4 regions of the Rhodoferax ferrireducens T118 genome follow, and region 1 is predicted to be linked to each of the others. Evidence: predicted binding sites of a transcription regulator. Region 1 holds the regulator's gene; each other region holds the start of a gene.
What was found. Region 1 encodes sigma-54, which starts transcription at its own class of promoters, with help from an activator protein. Its sites were predicted from a motif close to TGGCANGNAANCTGCTTT; they were not measured.
Positions count from the first base shown of each region.

Region 1 (7,439 bases):
GACAGTGACAGGCTGATCGCGAGAAGGCTGAGTAGTTTGTTCATTGTCATTCCTTGAAGGATAGGTTTGGAAGGGAATCCAGACTGGATTCCAGCACACAACGCGCGAATTGGCAAACCCGCTGACGTGTTGTCACCAGAACTGCAGTCCGGTTGACGCAAGCGCCAACGCCGTCCCCGTAAAATGAAAGCATGTTGTCTGTAAAAATTGAATTGCTCGAAGCGCTGCACCAAGCGCTTGAAAAATTGTCCCCCGGCGCGGGGTCCAAAGCCGTTTTTGAGTCGCCCAAAGTCGCCGCCCATGGCGACTTGGCCACGACGGCTGCCATGCAGCTGGCCAAGCCGCTCAAGCTCAACCCGCGCCAGTTGGCGGAAAACCTGCGCGCTGAATTGCTGGTGCGCGCACCGTTTGAGCGCTGGGTCGAGGCGATTGATATCGCCGGCCCCGGTTTCATCAACATCAAACTCAAGCCCGAGGCGAAACAGCAAACCGTGCGCGAGGTGTTGTCGCAGGGCCAGCAGTTTGGCAGCCAGCCCGGCACGGGTAAACGCATGCTGGTGGAGTTTGTCTCGGCCAATCCGACCGGCCCCCTGCATGTCGGCCACGGCCGCCAGGCCGCCCTGGGCGATGCCATTTGCAACCTGTACCAGACCCAGGGCTGGGCGGTGTACCGTGAGTTTTATTACAACGACGCCGGGGTGCAGATTGGCACCTTGGCCAGCAGCACCCAGTTGCGCGCCCGCGGCTTCAAGCCGGGCGACCCCGAGTGGCCCAGTGGCGAGAACGCCGCTGCCTACAACGGCGATTACATCGCCGACATTGCCGCTGACTATCTGGCCAAAAAGACGGTTCATTCTGACGACCGTGCGTTCACCGCCTCCGGCGACGTGGAGGCGCTGGACGACATCCGGCTGTTCGCGGTGGCCTATCTGCGCCATGAGCAGGATCTGGACCTGAAAGCGTTCGCCGTCCATTTTGACAACTACTACCTGGAGTCGAGCCTGTACCTGAGCGGCAAGGTCGATGACGTGGTGAAAAGATTGCATGACGCCGGCAAGACCTACGAGCATGACGGCGCCCTCTGGCTCAAGTCCACCGAGTATGGCGACGACAAGGACCGCGTCATGCGCAAGGGTGATGGCAGCTACACCTACTTTGTGCCGGATGTGGCCTATCACATCAGCAAGTGGGAGCGCGGCTTCGAGAAAGTGGTCAACATTCAGGGCACCGACCACCACGGCACCATTGCCCGCGTGCGCGCCGGCCTGCAAGCCGCCAACGTGGGCATCCCCAAAGGCTACCCCGACTACGTGTTGCACACCATGGTGCGCGTGGTGCGCGGGGGCGAGGAGGTCAAAATCTCCAAGCGCGCCGGCAGCTACGTGACGCTACGCGACCTGATCGAGTGGACCAGCAAGGATGCGGTGCGCTTCTTCCTGCTCAGCCGCAAGCCCGACACCGAATACACCTTTGATGTCGATCTGGCGGTGGCCAAAAACAATGACAACCCGGTGTACTACGTGCAGTACGCGCACGCCCGGATTTGCTCGGTGCTGGCCGCCTGGCGCGAGAAGGAGGGTGGCGATGTGGCGAGTCTGGGCCAGGCCGATCTCTCGCCGCTGCAAAGCCCGCAAGCACTGGCGCTGCTGCTGTTGCTGGCCAAATACCCCGAGATGCTGACGGCGGCGGCGGCCGGTTTTGCACCGCATGACGTCACGTTCTATCTGCGCGAGCTCGCCGCCTGCTACCACAGTTATTACGATGCGGAACGTATTCTGGTGGATGACGATCTGATCAAGCGCGCCCGGTTGGCGCTGGTCGCGGCCACCGCACAGGTGTTGCACAATGGACTGGCTGTGCTGGGCGTGAGTGCCCCGCAGAAAATGTAATTCAATAGCCTTGGGGACAGACCTTCAGCTCTGTCCCCAACTGATTAGAAAGCAGAAAGTGCAACGCATGAAACAACAACGCGGTGGAACCATTTTGGGGTTCATCATTGGAGTCGTGGTGGGTCTCGGGGCAGCGCTGGCCGTTGCGGTTTACGTCACCAAGGTTCCCATTCCGTTCATCAACAAGGGCCAAAGTCGTTCGGCGGATCAGGATGTGGCCGAGTCCCAAAGAAACAAGAACTGGGACCCCAACGCACCCTTGTATGGCAAGAACCCGGCCAAACCGGTAGAGCCCGCCAAGGCAGAAACACAGACGGGCGCCGACACCGGTGCCGGTGCCGCGCCAGTGCAAGTGCCAGCGCCAGCGCCAGCGCCAACTGCCAAAGGCAAGGAGATCAAACCAGCCGTGTCTGCCGATCCCCTGGGTGATCTGGCCCAGGCGCGCGCCGGCGCCGCGGTGGCCGAACCGTTCTCCTACTTTGTTCAAATTGGGGCTTTCCGTACCGCTGAAGACGCTGAAAGCCAGCGCGCCAGGTTGTCTCTTGGTGGTGTACAAGCCAAAGTGAGCGAGCGTGAGCAGTCGGGTCGGACGGTGTTTCGGGTCCGCGTTGGACCGTTCGGTAAAAAGGAAGAGGCCGATCAGGCCAAGGAAAAACTCGATGCTGCCGGTTATGACACCGCGCTGGTGCGGGTAGCGCGCTAGCGCACTGTGCGGTCGAGGCGTTGAACTATTGCCGATCTGCCCGGTCCCACTACTTTTTTTGGAGTGATTAAAGATGAAGCGTCGTGATTTTTCCTTTACCTGTGGCGCAGCGCTGGCTGCCAGTGCCTTGGTGCTGCCAACAGCACGGGCTCAGACCACCGCCCCGGCCCAGGTTCAGGGCAAGAAGCCTGAATTGGGCACAGACTATCTGCAGTTGGACAAACGCGCGGCGGTCGAAGCCCCGGCGGGGAAAATTGAAGTCGTCGAATTTTTCTGGTACAGCTGCCCGCACTGCAACGCTTTTGAGCCAACCTTTGATGCCTGGAGCAAGCGTGTGCCCAAGGATGTGGTGGTGCGCCGGGTGCCGATCGCTTTCCGGCCTGACTTTGCACCGCAGCAGCGCCTGTTCTATGCGTTGGAGGCGATGGGCTTGCTCGATCAGCTGCACCGCAAAGTGTTTGCCGCCATCCACAGTGAAAAGCAAAGCCTGGCCACGGGCGAGGCGATTGTCGATTGGGTCGCCAAACAGGGTGTGGATAAAGCCAAGTTCCTGGAGAGTTTCAACTCGTTTTCAGTCTCGACCAAGACCAGCCGAGCCACCCAGCTGCAAAACGCCTACAAGGTCGAGGGTGTGCCTGCGCTGGGTGTGGGCGGGCGTTTCTACACCGATGGTTCGCTGGCCAAGAGCATGGAGCGTTCGCTGCAGGTGGTTGAGTTCCTGATCGCGCAAGTTCGCAGCGGCCGATAAATCAATCGTTTTGACCCAAAGGGCTGGCGCCCTGATCCAGGCGATCAGGGTGCCCGGTGCCTGTGCACGAGGCATGTGTGATCCTGCGTGCTTTGTTTTCCCTCTCTCAGTGTGCGGCGTGGGGCAAGAACGGCTTCTGATCGTTACAATGAAAAGACGAGAATTTAATGCAAGATTCATGCCTTTATGAAACTATCACTTTCCACTGTGCTTTTGCTGGCGGCCCTGGCGCCGGGTGCAAGCCTGGTTCGAGCTGAACAAGCCGACCGCAACAAGCCCATGAATGTGGAAGCCGATGCCTTGCGTTATGACGACGCCAAGAAAACCAGCGTGTTTACCGGCCGTGTCGTGTTGACCAAAGGCTCGATTCTGATCCGGGGCGCCCGCATTGAAGTGCGCCAGGACCCCGAAGGCAACCAGTATGGCCTGGTCACGGCCGAGCCCGGCAAACTCGCGTCTTTCCGTCAAAAGCGGGAAGGGCTGGATGAGTTTATTGAGGGCCAGGGCGAAAGCATCGAATACGACAGCCGTGCCGACACCGTGAAATTCAACAAGCAGGCGCAATTGCGCCGTTACCTGGGCGCGACGCTGAACGACGAGATGAGCGGCGGCGTGATTGTTTACAACAACAGCACCGACGTGTTCACCGTTGATGGCGGTGTGGCCCAAGGAGCGCCGAGCGCGACAGGCGGCCGCGTGCGTGCCATGCTGACGCCGAAACCCAATGCCGCCGCAGCGGCAGCGGCGGCAACGGCGCCCGCCAATGCAGCTTCAGCGCCAGCCGATGCGCTGCGCGCCACCACGACGCTGGGCGGGGATAAGAAGTGATGCCAGACAATCTTGTCCGCCCAGCCCAGTTGCGCAGCGATGGCGCCCAGTGCGAGAGTCGACTCGAAGTCAGCCACCTGCAGAAGTTCTACGGCAGTCGCCAGGTGGTCAAAGACGTGTCGCTGGTGGTCTGCAAGGGCGAGGTGGTCGGTTTGCTGGGGCCCAACGGCGCCGGCAAAACGACATCCTTCTACATGATTGTCGGCCTGGTGCATGCCAGCGCGGGTGACATCAAGATCGATGGTCAGTCGGTTGAGCGCATGCCGATTCACAAGCGTGCCCGGCTGGGCTTGAGCTACCTGCCGCAAGAGGCGTCCATTTTTCGCAAGCTCAACGCAGAAGACAATGTGCGGGCGGTTTTGGAGCTGCAGCATGACGAATCCGGCCAGCCGCTGAGCAAGGACGAAATTGAAAAACGACTGACCGCCTTGCTGCAGGACCTGCGCGTGGAGCACCTGCGGGAAACCCCGGCGCTGGCTCTGTCCGGTGGTGAACGCCGCCGGGTCGAGATTGCGCGCGCACTGGCCACGCAGCCGCGTTTCATTCTGCTCGACGAGCCGTTTGCCGGGATCGACCCGATTGCCGTGATCGAGATCCAGCGCATCATCAGCTTCCTGAAGAACCGCGGCATCGGGGTGCTGATCACCGACCACAACGTGCGCGAAACGCTGGGTATTTGCGACCACGCCTACATCATCAGCGATGGCAGCGTGCTGGCCCAGGGCACCCCGGCCGAGATCGTCAACGATGCTGAAGTGCGCCGGGTCTATCTCGGCGAGCACTTCAAGATGTAAACATGTTGACCCCATGAAACAAGGCCTTTCCCTTCGGGTTTCGCAGCATCTGGCGCTGACGCCACAGTTGCAGCAGTCGATCCGCTTGCTGCAACTCTCCACGCTGGAGCTCAGCGCGGAGGTGGACCAGATGCTCGATGACAACCCGTTTCTGGAGATGACGGCAGACGAGTCGCCGCGTGAGGAATTTGGTCTGGCGCAGGCTGACACACCGGTCCGGGGTGATGACCTCGACGCTGAACGTGCTACAAGTTCGGTAGCTGACTATCCAACAGAGACGAGGGCTACAGCCGAGAATGATTCAAATGATTCGCCGCTCTCGGCGGACGATGCGCAGAGTTGGGAGGGCGACGGCAGCGCCTCCTTGGCGCCCGATGACAGCGAGTGGGGCGGTGACGCCAAAGCCCGCAGCAACAACCTCAACGGCGATGACGACGCCGATGTGACCGAGCTGGCGCGCACCCAGGTGTCGCTGCAAAGCCACCTGCACGCGCAGGCGCTGGCCTTGCGCCTGAGTGCCGAGGATCGCGCCGCCTTGCAGTTCTTGATCGAGTCGCTTAATGACGATGGTTATCTGGAAGACACGCTGACCTCGCTCGCCGAGGGGCTCGCCGGCGGCGATGAGGCCCAGGTGGAGCAGCTGGTCCACCATTTCACGGTCGCCTTGGGGCTGCTGCAGAGCCTGGAGCCGGCGGGTGTGGGTGCGCGAGATCTGGCGGAATGCCTGAGTCTGCAACTGCGCGCCTTGCAGCAGCTGGAGCGGCTAGAGCCGGCCCGCGCCGCCACCGTGCAGGTGGCGCTGCGTATTTGTGCCCAACCCATGGAGTTGCTGGCCCGGCGTGACGTCAAGCGCCTGATGCTGCTGTGCGACGCGACGGATGCTGCCGTGCGCGAAGCCATTGCGCTGATCGCCCGTCTGGAGCCCAAGCCGGGGCGGCGCTTCGTGAATGTGGAGCGCAACATCGTGGTGCCCGATGTCCTGGTGATTCAAGTGGGCCAGGGTACGCAGGCCAAATTTCAGGTGCGCCTGAACACCGATGTGATGCCGCGCCTGCGCGTGCACGACATCTACGCCAATGCCATCAAACAGCACAAGGGCGGCGGCAACGATGCGTCCAGCTACGCCGCCCTGCAGCAGCGCCTGCAGGAGGCACGCTGGTTCATCAAGAACATCCAGCAGCGCTTTGACACCATCCTGCGCGTCAGCTCGGCCATCGTCGAGCGGCAAAAGAGTTTTTTCATGCATGGCGAACTCGCCATGCGCCCGCTGGTGCTGCGTGAGATTGCCGAAGAGCTCGGTCTGCACGAGTCCACCATCAGCCGCGTGACCACCGCCAAATACATGGCGACCCCGTTTGGCACCTTCGAGCTCAAGTATTTCTTTGGCTCCGGCCTGGGCACCGAGTCGGGTGGCAATGCGTCGAGCACGGCGGTGCGGGCCTTGATCAAACAATTTATCAGCGCCGAGAGCCCGGCCAAGCCGCTCAGTGACCACCAGTTGTCCGAGATGCTCAAAGAGCAGGGCATCGAATGCGCCCGCCGCACCGTGGCCAAATACCGCGAGGGGCTGCGCATCGCTCCCGCGAGCTTAAGGAAAGCCTTGTGAACCAACTGCAACTCTTCTTGCCCTGCGCCGCTGGCGTGGAAGACTACCTGGCCCCCGAGGTGCTGCGCATCACCGGCTTGCCGCCGGGCTGCGTGACCAAGCAGCGCGGCGGCGTGGCCGTGCGCACGTCCTTCGCGCACGCGATGCTGCTCAACCTCTACAGCCGGCTGGCGCAGCGTGTGCTGGTGCTGCTGTCGTTCACCGAGTACCGCAACGAACAGGATTTGTACCGCGCCGCCAGTGAGGTGGCCTGGGAGCGCTGGTTCACGCCGCGCGAAAGCATCAAGGTGGAAGTGACGGCGCAGCACAGCCCGCTGACCAGCCTCAACTTTGCCGCGCTCAAGATCAAGGACGCGGTGTGTGACCGTTTCCGCGTCACGGCGGGCGGCGTGCGCCCGGACGTCAACACCCAGTGGCCCGATGTGCGCATCTACACGCACCTGACCACCGACAGCTGCTCGCTCTACATCGACACCTCGGGCGAGCCCCTGTTCAAGCGCGGCTGGCGCGAAGACAAGGGCGACGCGCCCTTGAAAGAAACCCTGGCCGCCGCCATGCTGGCCGCCAGTGGCTGGGCCGATGGCGACGAGGATTTGCTGCCGCTGTACGACCCCTGCTGCGGCAGCGGCACGATTGTGATTGAAGCGGCCCAGATCGCCTGCAATATTGCCGCCGGCTCGCTGCGCCGTTTTGCCTTCGAGAAGTATTTGCCGTTCCAGCGCCCCGTCTGGGATGCTATAAAAAAAGAAGCTAAAGAGTCAGAAGTGACGAGGGCTCCAGGCCAAAAACCTATTATTTTCGGCAGTGACGTGGCGCACCGCATGGTCGACTTTGCCCAGCGCAACGCGCAGCGCGCCGGCGTTGCCGACGT
Region 1 is NC_007908.1:809,492-816,930, forward strand. Features, by position in the region: gene RFER_RS03850 (PsiF family protein) at 1-44, opposite strand, end outside; gene argS (arginine--tRNA ligase) at 192-1,889, shown strand; gene RFER_RS03860 (SPOR domain-containing protein) at 1,957-2,592, shown strand; gene RFER_RS03865 (thiol:disulfide interchange protein DsbA/DsbL) at 2,666-3,340, shown strand; gene lptA (lipopolysaccharide transport periplasmic protein LptA) at 3,527-4,168, shown strand; gene lptB (LPS export ABC transporter ATP-binding protein) at 4,168-4,962, shown strand; gene RFER_RS03880 (RNA polymerase factor sigma-54) at 4,976-6,568, shown strand; gene RFER_RS03885 (THUMP domain-containing class I SAM-dependent RNA methyltransferase) at 6,565-7,439, shown strand, end outside.

Region 2 (7,439 bases), 2.0 Mb from region 1:
GTCAAAGGTGTCCGGTGCGCCTTTGCGTGCCGAGCGTCCCAGGCGGGCCAGCTCCACGTTAGCAAGGTGAAAGCCGTCCATCGGAACAATTTGGGACCGATCAGGGTGCAGCGCTTGCAGGCGCAAAGACAGGGTTGACTTGCCGGAGCCCGGCGGGCCAATGATTCCCACGATGGTTCTGGCCTCACGCGCCAACAGTTTCTGGAGCCTGATACTGGCTTGCTGAAACGTTAACGTTGCGATTTGCTCACGCTGCATCATGACCGCCTTGTTCATTGGGGATTACTGCTTCTTTGCATTGGTGACACCATCCCGAAGGATTCATGGGGGCCTCTGCGCAGTTATACCGCGACTTCGCGATGAGCTGCGTTCGCTGGCCGTTCCCAGCAGTTAATTCATCCGCTTGCTGTGGCCATCGGGTTGGCACTTGATTTCAGACTCAGGGCCGGTCATCGCTGCCGCCGCCCTTGGCACTGATTTTGCATGCTGCAAAAAGGACTTGGAAGGGTTTGAAATGAAAACATTCTTTGCTGTCATCTTTTTGTCGGTAGTGTCGGCCATCTTGGGAGTCTTTGCCGTAACGGAACTGTGCGACAAAGCAATGGCTGCGGGCGTCACAAGTGACGCTGTTCGAGCGCGCAAAGCCGACGCGAACCCATCGCTCCCAAGGCAGAAAATTCAGCAGTGGGTGAACAATTAAGTCGACAGCGCCGTGCCGCAGGCGCGACCGGTTTGAACTTGCAACATAATTCAAAGCATGAGATTTCTACACACCATGCTGCGCGTTGGCAACCTTCAACGCTCGATTGACTTCTACACCCAGGTGCTGGGCATGAAACTGCTGCGCACCTCGGAAAACCCCGAGTACAAATACTCCCTGGCCTTCGTCGGCTTCGGCAGCAACCCGGAGCATGCCGAGATTGAACTCACCTACAACTGGGGCGTGGATTCGTACGACCTGGGCAACGCGTTTGGCCACCTGGCACTGGCGGTGCCCGACTGCCGTCGCGCCTGCGATCAAATCAAAGCCGCGGGCGGCCAGGTCACGCGGGAGGCCGGGCCCGTCAAAGGCGGCACAACGGTGATTGCCTTTGTCACCGATCCCGATGGTTACAAGATTGAGCTGATTGAACGCGCCGACCAGGCCAGCGGCGCCGGCCTGCGTTGACATTCAAAGGCAAAAGCCTGGCACCGGGCCGGGCCATGGAACCCGAGCGCAGCTGGCGCAAATCTTGCGGCAGTCCAGCTCATGAACCCATCGCTGCGTATCGTCGTTGTTGCCCCTGATCTGGACGTTGCCAATCCTGAGGACGAGCAAGCCATTCGCCAGGCCGAGCGCTCGCGCAACCTGCGTATTGGCCTGCTGGAAAACGGCTTCAATCTGGTGGCCACCCTGCCAGCCGACGTGTTTCTGACCGAGCGCATTGCCCAGCTGCAGCCCGACTTGATCATTGTGGACGCCGAAAGCGATGCCCGCGACTCGCTGGAGCACGTGGTGATGGCCACGCGCGAAGAACGCCGCCCCATCGTCATGTTCACCAACGACGACGACACTGGCCACGTGAAAGACGCTGTGGCGGCGGGCGTGTCGGCCTACATCGTGGCGGGCTTGTCGCCAGAGCGCATTCGACCGATTCTGGATGTGGCGCTGGCACGCTTTCAGCACGAGCAGGCGTTGCTGCAAACGCTAGCCAGCACCCAAAGTGAGCGTGATGAACTCAGCGCTGAACTCAAAGACCGCAAGGTGATTGACCGCGCCAAAGGTCTGCTGATGCAGCGCCAGGGCTTGAGTGAAGAAGATGCCTTCAAAAAAATGCGAAAAACCGCCATGGACAAAGGCTTGAAGCTGGCCGATGTGGCGCAGCGCATGCTTGATGTGGCTGATTTGCTGGCCTGATTTGGTGCACTGCACAAAACTGGTGCCAAACCCGTCCCACCCAAGAAATAGACAGCAAATGGCCTTGCAGCCCTCGTCTATATTGCTTAGAAAGCTACTATATTGATAGCATCAACAAAAAGATTGAACCTGGCACACACCTTGCATAGATAAAGCAAGACCCATGAAGGTCACGTAGCCGACTTCTCCCAACGGCGGGTGGGGTCGGCTCAACCAGGACAAAGGCGTCCCCACAAGCAGGCAGCGGCAGACCCGTCGCGCACCGGCTTCGTGAGGACGCCTTTTTTGTTTCTCATTTTCTGAAACCTTGCCAAGGAAGCCTGCCATGACCGACCTTTTGAAATCCAGCCTCAATCGCCGTGCTGTGCTGCAAACCGCCGCAGTCGGTGCCATCGGCATCAGCCCGGCCCTGCGCGCCGCCGTCTACGCCGCGGGCTCCGATGCGCCGGAAAAAGCCGAAGTGAAGATCGGCTTCATCCCGCTGACCGACTGCGCCAGCGTGGTGATGGCATCAAGCCTGGGCATCGACAAAAAATACGGTGTCAAGATCATCCCGACCAAAGAAGCCAGCTGGGCCGGTGTGCGCGACAAGCTGGTCACCGGCGAGCTCGACATGGCCCATGTGCTGTACGGCCTGATCTACGGCGTGCACCTGGGCGTGGGCGGCGCCAAGAAAGACATGGCAGTGCTGATGAACCTCAACCAAAACGGCCAGGCCATCACCCTGTCCAAGAAGCTGGCTGACAAGGGCGCCGTGGACGGCGCGGGTCTGGCCAAGCTGATGGCGGCCGAGAAGCGTGAATACACTTTTGCCCAGACCTTCCCCACTGGCACACACGCCATGTGGCTGTACTACTGGATGGCGGCCAACGGCATCAACCCGATCTCGGGCGCCAAAGTCATCACCGTGCCGCCACCACAAATGGTGGCCAATATGCGCGTCGGCAACATGGACGGCTTCTGCGTCGGCGAACCCTGGAACCACCGCGCCATCATCGACGGCATTGGCGTTACCGCCGCCACCACGCAGGAGATCTGGAAAGACCACCCCGAGAAGGTGCTGGGCACCACCGGCGACTTCGTCAAGAAGTACCCCAACACGGCGCGCGCCGTGACCGCCGCCATCCTGGAAGCGGGCCGCTGGATTGACGCCAGCCTGGCCAACAAAAACAAGATGGCTGAAACCATCGCCGAAAAATCGTACGTCAACACCAGCGTGGACGCCATCAACCAACGCATCATGGGCCGCTACCAGAACGGCATGGGCAAGACCTGGGACGACCCCAACTACATGAAGTTCTACAACGACGGCGCGGTCAACTTCCCCTACCTGTCGGACGGCATGTGGTTCATGACCCAGCACAAGCGCTGGGGCTTGCTGAAAGACCATCCCGACTACCTGGCGGTGGCCAAGCAGATCAACCAGATCGACATCTACAAGCAAGCCGCGACCGCCAGCAAGACGCCGGTGCCCAAGGACGTGATGCGCACTTCCAGGCTGATGGACGGTGTGGTGTGGGACGGCAAGGACCCGAAGAAATACGCCGACGGTTTCAAGATCAAGGCTTGAAGCCCAACTCTGTCCTCCATCAATTTATAGGAGTTGCACATCATGGTTAGCGCAGTTCTTCATTCACCCCTTGAAACACGGCTAGCGCCAACTGCGCTGAGCGCCGCTGATGCTACAAAAAACGTAGCTGCTTACCCAGATACAACGGGGGCTACAGGCCAGAAAAGCATTAAGACGCCAGCCAAGGCCAGCGCCCCGCCGTACGACTGGCGCGGCCTTTGGCTGGCGGTGCTGCCGCCGGTGTTGGGTCTGGCTCTGATGATTGGCGTGTGGGCGCTGGTGTCCATCTCGACCGCCAGCAGCATCCCCTCGCCGAGCGAGACCTTCAAACAGGCCGTGATTATTTTCTCCGACCCGTTTTACCGCAAAGGCCCGAACGACCAGGGTGTGGGCTGGAACATCCTGATGTCGCTGCAGCGCGTCGCTGTGGGCTTCGGGTTGGCGGCGGCGGTGGGCATTCCGGCCGGCTTCATGATCGGGCGCTTCGAGTTCCTGAGCCGCATGTTCAATCCACTCATCGGCCTGCTGCGCCCGGTGTCACCGCTGGCCTGGTTGCCGATTGGCCTCTTGGTGTTCAAGGGCGCCAACCCGGCCGCCATCTGGACCATCTTCATCTGCTCGATCTGGCCCATGATCATCAACACGGCGGTCGGCGTGCAACGGGTGCCACAGGACTACATGAACGTGGCGCGCGTGTTGAACCTGAGCGAGTGGAAGATCGTCACCAAGATCTTGTTCCCCTCGGTGCTGCCCTACATGCTGACCGGTGTGCGCCTCGCGGTCGGCACGGCCTGGCTGGTGATCGTGGCGGCCGAGATGCTGACCGGCGGCGTGGGCATCGGCTTCTGGGTCTGGGACGAGTGGAACAACCTGAACGTCAAGAACATCATCATCGCCATATTTGTGATCGGCATCGTCGGGCTGATGCTCGAATACGCCCTGATCAAAATTGCCACGGCATTCACGTTTGAAGAGGTGAAATCATGAACGGCAACTACATTGAGATCTCCGGCGTAGCGCAAACCTTCAAGACCAGAAAAGGGCTGTTCTGCGCACTGCAGAACATCAACCTGGCGGTGTCCAAGGGCGAGTTTGTGACCCTCATCGGCCACTCGGGCTGCGGCAAGTCCACCCTGCTCAATCTGATCGCCGGCCTGACTGTTCCCACGCAAGGCCACCTGCTGTGTGCCAACCGCGAAATCGCCGGCCCCGGCCCGGAGCGCGCCGTGGTGTTCCAGAACCACTCGCTGCTGCCCTGGCTCACCTGTTTTGAGAACGTCTACCTCGGTGTCGAGCGCGTCTTTGGTGCCGCCAACCGCAGCACGGGCGCCGGGTCCGAGAGCAAGGCCCAGCTCACGGCGCGCACCGACGCCGTGTTGGCGATGGTGGGGCTGAGCGCCGCCGCGCAAAAGCGTCCCGGCGAGATATCGGGCGGCATGAAGCAGCGTGTGGGCATTGCACGCGCCTTGGCGATGGAACCCAAAGTGCTGCTGATGGACGAACCCTTTGGCGCGCTGGACGCCCTGACCCGCGCCAAGCTGCAGGACGAACTGCTGGAGATCGTGGCCCGCACCCACAGCACCGTGGTGATGGTCACACACGATGTGGATGAAGCGGTGCTGCTGTCCGACCGGATTGTGATGCTGACCAACGGCCCGGCCGCCACCGTCGGCGAGGTGCTGCGTGTTGACCTGCCGCGTCCGCGCCAGCGGGTTGAGCTGGCCGAGAGCACGCACTACCTGCATTTCCGCAAGGCCGTGATTGACTTTCTCTACACGCGCCAGGCGCATGTGGAAAAGGCAGCCTGAACGCCCGCTGGCATCAACAAGGAGAAACTCATGGACATGCGTGTAGAACCCAAGGTCAAAATGAAACTGGTGATGATCGGCAACGGCATGGCCGGTGTCCGCACGCTTGAAGAGCTGCTGAAGATCGCACCCGACCTGTACGACATCACCGTCTTTGGCGCCGAGCCGCACCCCAACTACAACCGCATCTTGCTGTCGCCGGTGCTGGCCGGCGAGCAAACGATTGACGAGATTGTTCTCAACTCATGGGACTGGTACACGGACCACGGCATCACCCTGCACGCCGGCAAAAAAGTAGTGGCGGTGGACCGCGCCAGGCGACTGGTACGTGCCCTCGACGCTGACAACAAGGTCACCGAAGTGCCCTACGACCGGCTGTTGATGGCCACCGGCTCCAAGCCTTTCATCCTGCCCGTTCCCGGCAAGGACCTGGAAGGTGTGATTGCCTACCGCGACATTGCCGACACCAACGCCATGATCGACGCGGCCACCAAATACAAGAATGCCGTCGTGATCGGCGGCGGTCTGCTCGGGCTGGAAGCGGCCAACGGCCTGATGCGCCGGGGCATGAACGTCAGCGTGGTGCACGTGATGCCGACGCTGATGGAGCGCCAGCTCGACAACGTCGCGGGCAAGATGCTGCAAAAATCACTGGAGGACCGGGGCCTGAAATTCCTGATTGGCGCGCAGACGCAGGAACTGGTCGCAAGCGACGATGGCCGCGTCAAGAGCATCAAGTTCAAGGACGGCACTTCAGCTGCCGCCGATCTGGTGGTGATGGCCGTGGGCATCCGCCCCAACACCGAGCTGGCCGAAGCCATGCGCCTGCACTGCAACAAGGGCATTGTGGTGACTGACACGCTGCAGACCGTCACCGACGCGCGCATTTACTCGGTCGGTGAGTGCGCGGCGCACCGGGGCATCGCCTACGGTCTGGTGGCGCCCCTGTTCGAGCAAGCCAAGGTGGCGGCCAACCATCTGGCGCAGTACGGCATTGGCCGCTATGTCGGCTCGCTGACCTCGACCAAACTCAAGGTCACCGGCATCGACCTGTTTTCAGCCGGGGACTTTCTGGGCGGTGACGGCACCGAAGAACTGGTGCTGAGCGACCCCTATGCGGGCGTCTACAAAAAGCTCGTCATCAAGGACGACAAACTGGTGGGTGCCTGCCTGTACGGCGACACGGTGGACGGCAGCTGGTACTTCAAGTTGCTGCGCAACGGCCGCTCAATCGCCGACATCCGCGACAAGCTGATGTTTGGGGAAAGCAATATTGGCGACGCCGGTGTTGAAGGCCACAACAAGGCCGCCAGCATGGCCGACAGCGACGAAGTGTGTGGCTGCAACGGTGTCACCAAGGGCACCATCTGCAAGGCCATCAAAGAAAAGGGCCTGTTCACGCTGGACGAGGTGCGCAAGCACACCAAGGCCAGCGCGTCGTGTGGTTCGTGCACGGGGCTGGTTGAGCAGCTGTTGATGTTCACCGCCGGAGGTGACTACTCAGCCACGCCGAAGATGAAAGCCATGTGCGCTTGCACCGAGCACGGCCACCAGGCAGTGCGCGACGCCATTGTGGCCAACAAGCTGCTGAGCATTGCCCAGGTCTTCAACTTCATGGAATGGAAAACACCCAATGGCTGTGCCTCCTGCCGTCCCGCCATCAACTACTACCTGATCAGCAGCTGGCCCAAAGAGGCCAAGGACGATCCGCAAAGCCGCTTCATCAATGAGCGCAGCCACGCCAACATCCAGAAGGACGGCACCTACAGCGTGATTCCGCGCATGTGGGGCGGCGAGACCACGGCCAGCGAACTGCGCCGCATTGCCGACGCGGTCGACAAGTACAAGATCCCGACCGTCAAGGTCACCGGCGGCCAGCGCATTGACCTGCTGGGCGTGAAGAAGGAAGACCTGGTCAGCGTCTGGAAGGACATCGGCATGCCCAGCGGCCATGCCTACGCCAAGGCCTTGCGCACCGTCAAAACCTGCGTCGGCTCGGAGTGGTGCCGCATGGGCACGCAGGACAGCACACAGATGGGCAAGGACCTGGAACGCGCCATGTGGCGCATGTACGCCCCGCACAAGGTCAAGTTCGCCGTCAGCGGCTGCCCGCGCAACTGCGCCGAGGCCGGCATCAAGGACGTCGGCATCATCGGGGTCGACA
Region 2 is NC_007908.1:2,810,007-2,817,445, forward strand. Features, by position in the region: gene RFER_RS12885 (nucleoside/nucleotide kinase family protein) at 1-276, opposite strand, end outside; gene RFER_RS12890 (hypothetical protein) at 515-700, shown strand; gene gloA (lactoylglutathione lyase) at 758-1,168, shown strand; gene RFER_RS12900 (ANTAR domain-containing response regulator) at 1,250-1,897, shown strand; gene RFER_RS12905 (CmpA/NrtA family ABC transporter substrate-binding protein) at 2,223-3,467, shown strand; gene ntrB (nitrate ABC transporter permease) at 3,510-4,454, shown strand; gene RFER_RS12915 (ABC transporter ATP-binding protein) at 4,451-5,275, shown strand; gene nirB (nitrite reductase large subunit NirB) at 5,306-7,439, shown strand, end outside.
Region 2: a site for sigma-54 is predicted at 2,028-2,045, ahead of RFER_RS12905 (CmpA/NrtA family ABC transporter substrate-binding protein). Genes of this name have one in related genera too.

Region 3 (7,439 bases), 2.2 Mb from region 1:
CACCAGCGACGCGTTCTGCTGTGTGACCTGGTCCATCTGCGAGATGGCCTCCCCCACTTGCGCAACCCCAATACTTTGTTCAGCACTGGCGGTACTGATTTCGCCCATGATATCGGTGACGCGTTTGATGCTGCTCACGACCTCCTGCATGGTGCTGCCGGCCTGATCCACCAGCACTGTGCCCTGCTCCACACGCTCCACGCTGGCGTTGATCAACGACTTGATTTCTTTGGCCGCCTCGGCCGAGCGTCCGGCCAGGGAACGCACTTCCGTGGCGACCACCGCAAAACCACGGCCTTGCTCACCGGCACGCGCCGCTTCTACCGCTGCGTTAAGCGCCAGGATGTTGGTCTGGAAAGCGATGCCGTCGATCACACTGATGATGTCGGAGATTTTGTGCGATGCGTCGTTGATGCCTTTCATCGTTTCCACCACCTGGCCTACAACTTCGCCACCTTTGACCGCCACCGTACTCGCGTTGAGGGCAAGTTGATTCGCCTGGCGTGCGCTGTCGGCATTTTGTTTTACTTGCGAGCCCAGCTGTTCCATGGAGGCGGCGGTTTCTTCGAGCACACTGGCCTGGCTTTCGGTGCGGGCAGAAAGATCGTGGTTACCCTGGGCAATCTGGACACTGGCCGTGGCCACGCTTTCGGCGCCCTGACGCACGCTACCCACGACCTCGGACAGGCTTTCCTGCATGATTCTGAATTGGGCCATCATGCTATGGGTATCGCCCGTCTTCAAGCCAATCGACTGGCTGAGATCGCCATGGGCCACACTCTGCGCCAGGCTGGCAGCCTCACCTGGCTCGGCGCCGAGTTGATTGAGCAAGCGCCGGACAATGGTGCCAATCACAAAAAACAGGACGATCTGCACCACGGCCTGACCGATCCAAATCCAGGTGTTGAACAGCTTGATGGCGGCCAAATCGTCTTTCACGTCGATGGTGACGCTGGCCACCCCGAGGACGGAACCCTCATCCACACCGTGGCATCCAAGGCATTTGCTGGAACGGAATTCTTTCATTGCAATGAACGGAAGCACCGCTCTGAGTGACGCTTCGCCGTCGCCAGTGGCGATCATCTTGAACTGTGTTTTCCCACTGGCGAGGACGCTGCGGTCCATGTCGTCGACGGGCAGCTCCTGGGGAAGGCCGACACCGAACTCGTCATTGGTTCCTTTGCCACGGACAACCCGGAGTTCCTTGAGATTCTCGGAAACACCCATCTTCTGGATGAAAAGGGCTCGGCTCACGGGGTCGCTGATGACATCCTTGTCACCCAACTTGGTGACCATCAATGTGTTCAAGCCATTGATGACGCCATCTGCCACCGCGACCGTCCGATCTTCGGCGGCTCGCAGGGCTCGCTGCTCGAACTGGTTCGACAGCCATTGCTGTGCACCGACAAGAACAACAATCAAAAATCCCTGTATGAGAAGCTGCAACTTCCGTTGCAGACCAATTTTGCTCCACCAGCCGGCGATGTTATTCATTGTTGAGATTTCCGAAATAGTTACGGCAACAGAAGAGAAACCAAATGTATCTCCTGCAGGCTTGATCCCCGGACTGCCTGCTTCGCGCTTTTTGACCCATATCATGAGTGATGGGAATTTATGAACCGACGATGCGGATGCTCGCCACATTCAATTCCGAATCGTTTCAGCGCAGATGCTTGAACATCTTGGCATCGAACATTTCTGTGATACGCCAGTGGTGCGGACCAGGCCGCAAGTCGAAGGCCTCGCCGGCAAGCAAGTGCCCCGGCGGGTCCACCGCCAGATAAAACCCGCAGCAACCATTTTGTGCCATGGCCTTGGCGGCGCCACTGAAGCCCATGACGGCGTTGAACTTGTAGCAAGGTTCGCGCGGCTGCGTTACCCGTAGTTCGCAGTGGGGAAACCTGAGCACATCGCCCACCCACACGTCCGCCATCTAAACGCGGCGCGCTCGTGCCACCTGGATGCGGAGAAGTGTCGGCATAAGGGTCACGCTAATTCCCCAAGAGAATACTGTCGATAATTTTTACAGTATCCGCTCAAAACAAGCGAAGTGCCGAGCCAAGCCTTCCCCAAGAGACAGTTAACCCATTGAAACAAATAGGGATTACTTCTATCTGATTTTTTGGCATGAGTTATGCATATGGTTCCCGATGCGCTGGTGTCGCGATGCCTCAAGTCATTACTACGCTCTGACTACGGCTTGTGTCACGCCAGATTGAAGTTCACCCGATCCCTTCAAAGGATTCCCCATGTCGAAACTCCCCGCCCTCGCCGCTGCGCTTTTATTGACGGCCAGTGTCACGGCCACCATCGCAGCGCCCACTGTCGTTTTTCAAACGGATTTCAATGGGGTGCTTCCAGCCGAAATTTCACCGGGCACGGCAACGCTGACGGGTGTACAGGGTTATGCCGGATTAGGTCCGACAGGGAATCAATTTGGTGGAAATTTTCTGCGCAGCGCAACGGGTAACACGGTGACACTGCAGTTGAACAACCTGCCCTCGCACAACACGATCAGCCTGGAGTTCCTGTTTGCAGCGATTGACTCACTCGATGGCACCGGTACTTTCCCGGCCGGAGATTTTTTCAAAATCGTGTTTGACGGCACAACCCTGTTCAGCGAATCATTTGCCAACGCGCTGCCATCGCAGATCCAGAGCTACGTTCCTCCCGCTGGCGTTGAGCTGGCGCGTCACGTTGACCTCGGCTTCAGCGGGCCCGGCTCGTTCTACACAGACAGCGCCTACAACCTCGGCGCCGACCCGCTCTTTTCCAACTTTGCACACTCCGCGTCTTCCGCAACCATCGAGTTCTTTATTTTTGGTCCAGGCAACCAGGATCTTGCCGACGAATCATGGGCCATGGACAACCTGCGCGTGAGTGTCCTGACCAATGGCAACGGCAATGTCATTCCCGAACCGGGCTCACTGGCCTTATTGGGCTTGGGTCTGTCCGGTCTGGCCCTCTTGCGTCGCCGCAAGGTGTCCCCTTAGCTCGCGTCTGACTTCTATCACCCGATGCGGCCTATTTGCCACCCAGCCCCATCGCCCGCGTAATCACCTCTTTCATGATCTCGTTGGTGCCGCCGTAGATGCGTTGCGGACGCGCGTCGACGTAGGCGCGCGTGATCGGGTATTCCCACATGTAGCCATAGCCGCCAAACAGCTGAACGCACTCGTCCATCACTTTGCACTGCAAATCGCTGCACCAGTACTTGGCCATGCTGGCCGTGGCGGTGTCCAGCGTATTCGTCATCAGGAGTTCGGTGCATTTATCGATGAACACCTGCGCGATCTGGACCTCGGTCTGCAATTCCGCCAGGGTAAAACGCGTGTTCTGGAAGGCCGCCACCGGCTGGCCGAACACTTTGCGCTCCTTGACGTAGTCCACGGTCCAGTGAATGGCGGCCTGGGACGCTGCAATGGCGCCGATGGCGATTTGCAGGCGCTCCCACGGCAACTGCTCCATCAGGCAAATAAAGCCCCGGTTTTCGTGCGCCGGGCCACCCAGCAGGTTGTCGGCCGGGACACGCACGTTGTCAAAGAAGAGCTCGGACGTGTCCTGCGCTTTCATGCCCATTTTTTTCAAGCGCTTGCCCACTGAAAAGCCCGCCATGCCACGCTCCACCAGCAGCAAACTGGTGCCCTTGGCGCCTGCGGCCGGGTTGGTCTTGGCCACCACAATCACCAGATCGGCGTGCCAGCCGTTGGTGATGAAGGTCTTGCTGCCGTTGAGCAAATAGCTGCCGTCACTTTGCCGAATGGCAGTGGCCTTGATGCCCTGCAGATCCGAGCCTGCGGCGGGCTCGCTCATGGCGATGGCGCCAATCATTTCTCCGCTCGCCAGTTTGCGCAGGTATCTTTTCTTTTGTTCTTCCGTGCCGTAGTGCAGCACATAGGGGGCCACGATTTCACTATGCAAGCCGTAGCCAATACCTGTGAACCCGGCACGCCCAATTTCTTCCAGTTGCACGACCGAGTACAGCTTGTCGGCTGCCGCGCCACCGTATTCTTCCGGCATGGTCATGCATAAAAAACCGTTCTCACCGGCCTTGCGCCAAACCGCGCGATCCACATAACCCTGCTCCTCCCAGTCCGCATGAAAGGGGGCAATCTCCTTGTCGATGAAACGGCGAAAGCTGTCGCGAAAGGCTTCGTGGTCGGGCGTAAAAAGGGTTCTCTGGATCATGGCGTCACCTGGTTAACGTGAATTAGACTATTTATACAAAGCAATCGCTTTGCGAAAAGCAATATACTGCATTCCGACAATCCGCAGTACCCCATTTTCTTGAAATTGATTTTCAATTGGAGACCCCATGACTGAAGCATTTGTGTATGACGCCATCCGCACGCCGCGTGGCAAAGGCAAAAAAGACGGCAGCCTGTACGAGGTCAAGCCCGTCAATCTGCTGGCCGGTGTGCTGACCGACTTGCAGCGCCGCAATGACTTCGACACGTCCAAGGTGGATGACGTGGTCATGGGCGTGGTGTCGCCCGTGGGCGACCAGGGTGCGGTGATTGCCAAAGTGGCAGCCCTCAAGGCCGGTTGGGACTTCACCTGCGCCGGTATGCAGATCAACCGTTTTTGCGCCTCGGGCCTGGAAGCGGTGAACCTGGCAGCGCAAAAAGTGCGCTCAGGCTGGGAAGAACTGGTGGTGGCTGGTGGCGTCGAGAGCATGAGCCGCGTGGCGCTGGGCTCGGACGGCGGCGCCTGGGCGATGGACCCCGAAACCAATTCGGTCACCGGGTTTGTGCCGCAGGGCATTGGCGCCGATTTGATTGCCACGCTGGAAGGCTTTTCGCGCCAGGACGTGGATGCGTTTGCATTGGAATCACAAAAGCGCGCCACCCAGGCGCGTGCCAGTGGCTACTTTGACCGTTCAGTGGTGCCGGTGAAAGACTTTTTGGGCCAGGTCATTCTGGCGCAAGACGAGTTCATCAAGCCACAAACCACACTCGAAGGCCTGGGCTCGCTCAAGCCCGCGTTCGAGCAGATGGGCGGCATGGGTTTCGACCAAGTCGCCCTCACCCGCTACCCGCAGGTGGAGCGCATCCACCATGTGCACCACGCCGGCAACTCAAGCGGCATTGTGGACGGCGCCGCAGCGGTGTTGATTGGCTCAGAGGCCGCTGGCAAAACCCACGGCTTCACACCCCGTGCGCGCATTGTGGCAGCCGCCCTGAGCGGCGCTGACCCGACCATCATGCTGACCGGCCCGATGCCGGCCGCGCGCAAGGCCTTGGCCAAAGCCGGTCTGACGATTGACCAAATTGACCTGTTTGAAATCAACGAGGCCTTTGCTGCGGTGGTGATGCGCTTCATGAAAGAAATGAAGGTGCCGCATGACAAGGTCAACGTCAATGGCGGCGCCATTGCCATGGGCCACCCGCTGGGCGCCACCGGCGCCATGCTCATCAGCACCGTGATTGACGAGCTGCAACGGCGCCAGCTGCGCTATGGCATGGTCACGCTGTGCGTGGGCGGCGGCATGGGGATTGCCACGATTGTGGAAAGATTGTGAGATCTTGCGGGACAGACCGCAGCTACGCGAAGCGAGCCAGCTCTGTCCTCAACAATTTAGAAAGAATCGGCCTGTAGCCCCCGTATTCATTGCGAAGTACGCTACTTATTTAATAGCAAAATTACCATGAAAACCATCCAATACGAATTACAAGACGGCGTTGCCACCATCACCTTTAACGAACCCAATTCCCCCGTCAACACCATGTGCCTGCAATGGCAGCAAGACATGTCGGCCCTCGTTGCGCAGGTTCTGAAGGACCAGGACGCCATCAAAGGCATCATCCTGACATCGGCCAAATCCACTTTTTTTGCCGGGGCTGACCTGAAGGGCGCGATGCGCCTGCGGCCGTCCGACGCGGGCGCCATCTTCACCGAGATCGAGCTGGTCAAGAAGAATTTCCGCACCCTGGAGACCTTGGGCAAACCGGTGGTGAGCTGCCTCAACGGCACGGCCTTGGGCGGCGGCTGGGAAGTGGCCCTGGTCGGCCACTACCGCATTGCCGTTGACGATCGCAAAACCCAGTTCGGCTTGCCCGAAGTGACGCTGGGCTTGTTGCCTGGCGCCAGTGGCGTCACCAAGATGACGCGCCACCTCGGTTTGATGGGTGCACAACCCTACTTGGTGGAAGGCAAGACTTTCTCGCCCAAGGAAGCAAAAAGTCTGGGACTGGTGCATGAGCTGGTCGCACCGGGCGACACAGCCGCCACCGAGATGCGCACCAAGGCACTGGCCTGGATTGCCGCCAACCCCAGCGCCCAGCACCCCTGGGAAGCCAAAGGCTACAAGGTGCCCGGCGGCCTGCCCTCCAGCCCGGCTGTAGCCCAAATGCTGGTGGTGGCTCCCGCCATGATCAAGCAGCAAACGCGCGGCCTGTACCCGGCACCGGAGGCCATCATGGCGTGCATGGTGGAAGGGCTGCAAGTCGATATCCCGACCGCACTGCGCATCGAGAGCCGCTACTTGGCCAAGCTCATGACCGGCATCAACGCCCGCGCCATGATCAATACCTTTTTCTTCAACCTGAACGCCATCAAGAGCGGCCAGTCGCGACCTTCTCAGTCCCCGCGCTTCAAACCGGCCAAGGTGGGTTTGCTGGGTGCCGGGATGATGGGTGCGGGCATTGCCTTCGCCCAGGCCAGCAAAGGCATCGCCACCGTGCTCAAGGATGTGAGTCAAGAAAAAGCCGATCTGGGCAAGTCTTACAGCGCCCGGATCACCCAGGCGCGCGTGGACAAAGGCCGCATGAGCGCAACCGACCAGCAAACCATTCTTGAGCGCATTCACGCCACCGACCAAGTGGCGGATCTGGCGGGTTGTGACCTGATCATCGAGGCGGTGTTTGAAAACCGGGAGCTCAAGGCCAAGGTCACCCAAGAAGCCGAGCCCATGCTGGCGCCCGGTGGCTTCTTTGCGTCGAACACCTCCACGCTGCCCATCAGCGGCCTGGCCAAGGCCAGTGCGGCTGCAGACAAATTTATCGGCATTCATTTCTTCAGCCCGGTGGACAAGATGAAGCTGGTCGAAATCATTCGTGGCCGGCAAACCAGTGAAGACACAGTGGCGCGGGCTTATGACTACGTGCAGGCCATCGGCAAAATGCCCATTGTGGTGAACGATTCGCGTGGCTTCTTTACCAGCCGTGTGTTTGGCACCTTTGTCATGGAAGGCGTGGCCATGCTGGGTGAAGGCATTCCGGCGGCAGCCATCGAAAATGCGGGCATTCAGTGTGGCATGCCGGTCGGACCGCTGGCGGTTTTGGATGAAACCTCACTGACGCTGAGTCTGCATGTGATGGAGCAAACCCGCGCCGACTTCGAAGCCGAGGGCAAGACTTATGTGGCCAGCCCAGGCGAGGCGCTGCTGGTCAACCTGGTGAAGGAGCACCAGCGGCCCGGCCGCGCGGGGGGCGCCGGCT
Region 3 is NC_007908.1:3,035,288-3,042,726, forward strand. Features, by position in the region: gene RFER_RS24920 (methyl-accepting chemotaxis protein) at 1-1,494, opposite strand, end outside; gene RFER_RS13910 (MOSC domain-containing protein) at 1,661-1,933, opposite strand; gene RFER_RS13915 (PEP-CTERM sorting domain-containing protein) at 2,250-2,993, shown strand; gene RFER_RS13920 (acyl-CoA dehydrogenase family protein) at 3,025-4,188, opposite strand; gene RFER_RS13925 (acetyl-CoA C-acetyltransferase) at 4,316-5,521, shown strand; gene RFER_RS13930 (3-hydroxyacyl-CoA dehydrogenase NAD-binding domain-containing protein) at 5,648-7,439, shown strand, end outside.
Region 3: a site for sigma-54 is predicted at 2,124-2,141, ahead of RFER_RS13915 (PEP-CTERM sorting domain-containing protein). Genes of this name have one in related genera too.

Region 4 (7,439 bases), 2.1 Mb from region 1:
CGTGACTTGGCACGATGGCTCGATGAATATGGAGCCGAGCCGCTTGGGGCAAGGGGACAGAATGAACTGGAGTCCGCCAGCAACGGGAGGCGACCCGTGTCCAGGCCTTCTGCGTCTCCTTCGTGGGCGCGCTACAAGCGATTGGCGTGGATTGATGACGTGAGGCTGTTGGGTGCGTCCGTCGGTGCCGAAACGACGGCTGTGTTACCTGCGGGCTCGTCCTTTGGTCAGGTCCGCGTGAACGCGCAACGCTGCACGCTGTGTTTTGCCTGCGTCAACCTGTGTCCCACAAGCGCGCTGAAGGCGGTCGATGCAAAGACGCAGCAACTCGTGTTTCAAGAGAGTGCCTGCGTGCAGTGCGGTTTGTGTGTTGTAGGTTGCCCGGAAGAAGCCCTTTCGTTACAGGCCCGGTTTGCGCCGCAGACCTTGGCAAATATGACACGCACCGTGTTGCAACAAGATGAACAGTTGGCCTGCACTTCATGCGGCACACCGTTTGTCAGTCGACGCCTGCTGGCGTCCAGCCTGGCACGCCTCAAGGATCACCCGGTCATGGCCAAGGGCGGACGCGAGGCACTGATGACCTGCCCAAGCTGCCGACAGCGAGAAATGCTCAGCCCGTCATGAAGATTTTTGGCGTCGCAGGGCATTCCGGCATGGGCAAGACCACGCTGCTGGAGCGACTGGTGCCCGCCATCGCCGCGCGCGGTCTGGTGGTGTCTCTCATCAAGCACAGCCACAAAAATATCGACATCGACCGACCCGGCAAAGACTCTTACCGCCTGCGTGAATCGGGTTGCAAGGAAGTGCTGTTGCTGGGCAACGACCGTTGGGCCCTGATGCACGAGCTGCGTGGGGCGCCCGAGCCGTCGCTGGACTATTTGCTTGACCGGATGCAGCACTGTGACCTGGTCCTGGTTGAAGGCTTCAAGAACGGCAACTTCCCGAAGCTGGAAGTCTGGCGCGAGTCGGTAGGCAAGCCTACCTTGTGGCCCGACTGGCCGGGCATTGTGGCGATTGCCAGCGATACCCTCTTGGCAGCCAGCGCACAGGCGACGGCTCCGGCTCAGCTCGACCTGGCGGATGCGGCGTCGATGGTAGATTTTGTGCTGGCGCACGCTGCCACACGTTAATTGCAGGCACTCGGCCTTTTGTCTTCAGGCGCTGATCGCCAGTCGTTTCATTTTTTCCCACAATGTCTTGCGCGAGATGGCGAGCAACTCTGCGGTCTTGCCGACGCTGCCTTCGCACCGGTTCAAGGCCTTACGGATGTGCACACGCTCTGCGTCTTCCACCATGGCCTGCAAAGGAATGATGGCTTCCGTCGGCGGCGCAGGGATTGGGCCGCGGTTGTGCGGATGGTCGGGCAGCGGTTCATCCAGAATGCCTGCGTCGCTCATGACGACCGCCTGTTCCAGGTAAGAGCGCAACTCACGCACATTGCCACGCCAGTCGCGCCCCATGATGTCGCGCATAAAGACTTCTGACATGGCCAGTGGCCGGCTCTGTTCTATCACCATAGTGGCCAGCAGACGTTCGGTTAGCCAGCGAATATCTTCGGGTCGCTCCCGAAGCGGCGGCAAATTGATGCGGATGACTGCGAGCCGGTAAAACAGGTCTTCACGAAACCGACCGGCCGTCATGTCGGCATAGAGGTCCCGGTTAGTGGCCGCCACCACGCGGAAGTCGCTGTGTGTGGTGCGTTCGGAGCCGAGCCTAAAAAAACATTTTTCCTGCAGCGCACGCAACAATTTGGCTTGCATGTTGGCTGGCAAGTCCCCCACTTCATCCAAAAAAAGTGTGCCGTGATCAGCGCGTTCAAGATAGCCACGATGTTGTCGTCCCGCACCGCTAAAAGCCCCTTTTTCATAGCCAAAGAACTCTGCCTCCAACAGGGTCTCTGGAATGGCAGCGCAGTTCACTGCCACAAACTCACCCTTGTCAGGCCGCGGGTCAAGCCGGTGAATCAGTTGTGCGGCAACCTCTTTGCCAACACCGGATTCCCCATTGAGCAAAACGGAAACTTTTTGCTGTGATACTTTCACCACCAGGGCCTCCACCCGACGCATGGCGGGTGAAATACCTAACACCACTTCTGGCGTTGGAAGTGGTCGATTGGCCACTGCGTTTTGTACCAATTCAAGCAGTTTTTCAATATCAAATGGTTTGGTCAGGTATTCCCTGGCGCCGCCCCTCACCGCTAGCACAGCATCGTTGACGCTGCCATAACCGGTGAGAAAAAACCATGGCACTGAACGGATGCTCGCGGGCAACTGCACGAACCAGTCTGTGGCCAGCCCATCAGGCAGCCGCACATCGCTGATGATGGCAGCGTGATCCTTTGTCACCTCTAACTGGGCCTGACCCAGGCTGTGGCACCACTGAACCTGCAAGCCTTCGAGTTCAAGTCGCTGCACCAGCGACTCGCCCATGATCGGATCATCTTCAATCAGCAAAATACGTTTCACGTTTCTTTCTCCAAAGGCTCCCGATTGGGTAGCCAAAACACCAGTCGGGTCCCGCTGTCGGTTGTCTCGTCGAGATTAAATCCGCCTCGAAAGTGGCTTGCCAATTCCTGGCACACCCACAGACCAAAGCCGCGTGGGTCTTGCCCGCTTTCAGTGTCCAGTGTGGTGTTGAATTTTTCAGAGCTGAGGGGAGTACCGGTGTTCAATACAGAAAAATGCACTGACTCGGCATCGGCTTTCAGTACGGCCTCGATCCGTCCATGCTCACCGGCCGCACCGAGTGCATTGAGCAGCATGTTGAGCATCACCTGACGCAGCGGCGCTGAGGGTACCCGCAGGGCTGATTCGACTTCCAAGCGTGTCGTGAGCGTGATATGTTGCCGGACCGCCGTGGTCCGAACCAGGGTCACTATGTCGTCCAAGTCGCCCGGCTCCAGCGCACGGTCTTCCCGGCGCGCCTGCGGCAACAGGGCGGCTACGGTGGTTCTAATTTGCTGCAGCCCTCGCTCCAGTAAATCGACTGTACTTAATCGGATGGGTTCTGAGTCACCATGCAGACGCAGGGTCTGGGTGGCAGTGATCAGACCAGCCAGCGGATTATTGATTTCATGTGCGACGGCAGCAGTCATTCTGCCCACGGTGGCCAGGCGCTGTGCTGACAAGGCCCGTGCCTCGGCCTTCTCACGCTGTTCGAGCTCGCTCATCAATTGCAGCACGGCCCCGCCAATGCGGCGCAGTTCAGGGTCGGTGGTTTGAGGCACTTCATTGCGCAGGCGATTGGGTGCTTCACGACCAACCCGCTCAATCACCTTGACCAGTCGCTCCACTGGGCGAGTCATGCGTCGGCCGACCCACCAACCGGCGGGTGCCAACAGCATCACGGCAAGCGTGATGCCAATCAAGGCGGTTTTAGCCAGGGCGAGCCAATCGGGCTCGAACACAGGTGCCTCCACTTCCATGAAGACATAGCCCAAGCTTTGGCCATCTTCGCTGCGAATCGGCTCCAGCAATATGACGGCACCATTGTTCAACGCCAGTTGCTGCCTGGTTCTGAGGTTAGATGCGCTCATTAATCGCTGCCCATGCCAGTCGGATCCTAGCAATGTGCGTCCGATTTCAAGCTGAACCGGCTCCGAAGCAGCAAAAACCCGCCCCTCGGTGTCGAGCACGGCCAGCCGAGTATGGCCTGTGGCCGCACCAGGAATCAGACCCACCGTGTCGCGCAACAGGGTGAACGTGCGCCAAGTGTCGTCGCCTACCAACAAAGGACGCGCTTGGGCCACCAAAAGCACCACGGCCCGATCTAGCATGGCCAGTGTTTCTCGCCGCGCGGTGCTGGCGGACATACGGGCTGAGACCGCAGTCACCAGCAGCGCAGTCATCAGCACTGCCAAAGAGAGACCGAGTGGTATTTGTACCCGGTACGGAAAGCGCCGCAGCATCAGGCCCCCACGCCGCTGCCCGGCACGGTCTGGGCTTGCCGGCGGATCGAGTCAAAAAGGTCTGGGCTGCCTGCAGTAAAACCAGTCAAGTTAAGGTCGTGTAACAGGGCTTGCCCAACTCCATCATTCGACATCGACAACACGGCTTGCTGCAATTGGGGTCGAAACGGGTGTGCGGTGTTGCGCAGCGTCACCAATGGCGGGAAACCATGGCGTTCTGATTTCCAGACTACCTCGGTCTGTGCGATGGCCGCCATACCTTGTTGGCGCATGGTCTCCCAAACATAGCCGTCAATGGATCCGGCCTGTGCCAACCTCGCCGCAACTGCTTCTGCGACGTTACGATGACCGTGCGCAAAGAAGACGCGCTTCAGATCGCGTTCCCGAACTCCAGCCAAGGCAAGTTGCACCTGGGCCACGAGCCAACCAGAGTTGGACAGCGGATCGGAGTAAGCCAGAACTTTGCCCCGCAAGTCGCTCCATTGCTTGATGGCGACGTCAAGTTGCCGAGAGCGAATTAAATAGGCCTGGTAAACGGGTTCACCTTCATAAAGTGGCACTGCCAACAAGGACAAGTCGCTTTCGTACCGAATATAGGGGTAGCCGCAAATCCACGCTGCATCAATTTGCCCGGAAAAAAGCAAATCAAGGATGGCCTGGTACGACTCTCGGGCCACAAAACTCACTTCGCACCCGACATTGGACGAAAGATAACGCTCCCAGCGTGACAGGAAGGCCACCTGGTCGGCAAGTATGACGGACGTCAATCCGATGCGTAATCGCGCAGCCGAAGCCGCCACTGGCCCCGTGATGGCGGAGACAGCGGTTGCTAGCAGCGCCTGAATACCGTGTCTTCGATTCATGGCTTTGTCTCCTTGCTGTTACGAAAAAGTAACTTAATTTTTGAGAATATGTTACCAAATCAACCCAACAAATTTTGACCACCTGTCTAACTTATTGATTTTTAACAAAATTGAGTCTGGCACGTAGTTTGCAATAAACAGTCGGATCAATTATTAATAAGCAGGAGACAGCATGGAAGACGTAAAACTTAGTCGGCGTTTCTTTTTGAAGTCCAGCGGTAGCGCCGCAGCCGCAGTGGGTGCGGTGGTCATACCCATTCACACTGCCCAGGCGGCGGTGCCAGTGGTGGCGGGTGGCAGCACCACGCTGGCGTACCCTAAGGCAAATGTCGGCAAATCAGCTGGCATGGCAGTCAACGAAGCCATCGGCTTCAGTTACCCGGACGAAAGCTCGCCGTGCTACGTGATCCGTATGGGCGCACCGGTACCCGGCGGCGTGGGACCCAACGCTGACATCGTTGCCTACAGTTCGATGTGTACCCACATGGGCTGCCCCGTGGCTTATGACGCCGGCAGTCGGACCTTTAAGTGTGGTTGTCATTTCTCGATCTTTGACCCCGAGAACCACGGACAAATGGTGTGCGGTCAAGCGACGGAAGACTTGCCAAGAATCAAGCTTGAGTACGACACCCAGACCGACTTAGTCCATGCCGTCGGAGTCGATGGCCTGATCTACGGCCGCCAGTCCAACATTCTTTGAGGGAAACGCCATGTCAACCAACATCAATGACCGCATTGCACTGCCCCCAAAAGACGCCCAAACCACCAACATGACATGTCACTTCTGTATCGTCGGTTGTGGCTACCACGTCTACAAATGGGACGCCAATACGGAGGGAGGTCGTCCCGCCAGTGAAAACGCACTGGGCGTTGATTTCACCCAGCAAGTGCCGCCGCTGGGCATCATCATGACCAAGGCGATGACCAACACCATCACCGACAAGTCGGGCAAACGCTGGAACATCATGATCGCGCCCGACAAGGCCTGCGTCGTCAACAGTGGCCTGTCCTCCACCCGTGGCGGCAAGATGGCTTCTTATATGTATGCCCACGATGGCATCGGTAAAGAGCGACTTAAGACTCCACGGATATTCCGTGGTGACCAGTGGTTTGATACGGGCTGGGACAGTGCCTTGGCTCTTTATGCCGGTCTCACCAAGAAGATTCTGGATAACGATGGTCCCTCGGGCTTGTTTTATGACTGCTTTGACCACGGTGGTGCTGGCGGCGGGTTTGAGAACACTTGGGGTACCGGCAAACTGATGTTCAGTGCGCTGCAAACGCCCATGGTGCGCATTCACAACCGTCCGGCCTACAACTCGGAGTGTCACGCCACGCGAGAAATGGGCATTGGGGAGCTCAACAACAGCTACGAAGACGCCCAACTGTCTGACACCATTTTTTGCATCGGTGCCAACTCCTACGAGACCCAGACCAACTATTTTTTGAACCATTGGGTGCCCAACATGAATGGCGGCACCGAGGACAAAAAGAAAAAATGGTTCCCGGGCGAAACCGCTGCTGCGGCCAAGGTCATCATCGTCGATCCGCGGCGCACCGCCACCGTGGCAATCAGCGAACAGGTGGCCGGCAAGGACAACGTACTGCACCTCGACATTGAACCGGGTTCCGATACCGCCCTCTTCAACACATTGTTCACTTATGTGGTTGCGCAAGGCTGGCACGACAAAGCATTCATTGCCAAGCACACGCGCGGTTTTGAAGATGCGGTCAAGACCAACCACATGTCGCTGGAAGATGGTGCCAAAGCCACCGGCATTTCTGTGGCCAAGCTCAAGCAGGCCGCTGAATGGGCCTACAAGCCCAAGGCCTCGGGCCATCGCCCACGTACCTTTCACGCGTATGAAAAAGGAATCATCTGGGGCAACGACAATTACGTGATCCAGAGTGCGTTGGTCGGCCTGGTATTGACCACACAAAATGTCGGTCGGCGTGGCACCGGTGTGTGCCGCATGGGCGGGCATCAAGAGGGCTACACCCGCCCACCGTATCCCGGCAACTCAAAGGTGTACATCGACCAGGAAGTCATCAATGGCAAGGGCTTGATGTACACGTTGTGGGGCACCAACCCGTTTCAAACCACCATCAATGCCGAACAACACCGGATGGCGCTGCGTCGTCGTGCCCAGATCGTCAATGAAGCGGTGTCACGCGCCAAAGGGTCTAGCACGGAGCAGATGGTGGACATCATCTACAACGCCTGCAAATACCAAGGGGGTCTGTTTGTGGCGGCCATGAACCTCTACCCCACTACCATCGCGGATGACTGCCATCTGTTGATGCCCGCCGCGCATCCCGGTGAAATTAACCTGACCTCTATGAACGGAGAGCGTCGTTTGCGGCTGTCAGAAAAATTCATGGATGCACCCGGTTCGGCCAAAGCAGACTGCCTGATTGCCGCCGACATTGCCAATACCTTGAAGGCCATGTATTCGAAAGAGGGTAAGGCCGATATGGCCAAACGCTTTGAAGGCTTTGACTGGAAGACAGAAGAAGACGCCTTCAACGATGGCTTTCGCCGCGCAGGTCGCCCCGGCGTCGGCCCGATTGACAGCCAGGGCGGTGACACTGGCTATATGGCCACCTACGCGCTACTGCGCAAGGCGGGCAACAACGGCGTGCAGTTACCAATCAAGCGGGTCGAC
Region 4 is NC_007908.1:3,419,887-3,427,325, reverse strand. Features, by position in the region: gene RFER_RS15655 (4Fe-4S dicluster domain-containing protein) at 1-627, shown strand, start outside; gene mobB (molybdopterin-guanine dinucleotide biosynthesis protein B) at 624-1,133, shown strand; gene RFER_RS15645 (sigma-54-dependent transcriptional regulator) at 1,158-2,468, opposite strand; gene RFER_RS15640 (sensor histidine kinase) at 2,465-3,850, opposite strand; gene RFER_RS15635 (PhnD/SsuA/transferrin family substrate-binding protein) at 3,910-4,773, opposite strand; gene RFER_RS15630 (arsenate reductase (azurin) small subunit) at 4,946-5,473, shown strand; gene RFER_RS15625 (arsenate reductase (azurin) large subunit) at 5,484-7,439, shown strand, end outside.
Region 4: a site for sigma-54 is predicted at 4,891-4,908, ahead of RFER_RS15630 (arsenate reductase (azurin) small subunit). Genes of this name have one in related genera too.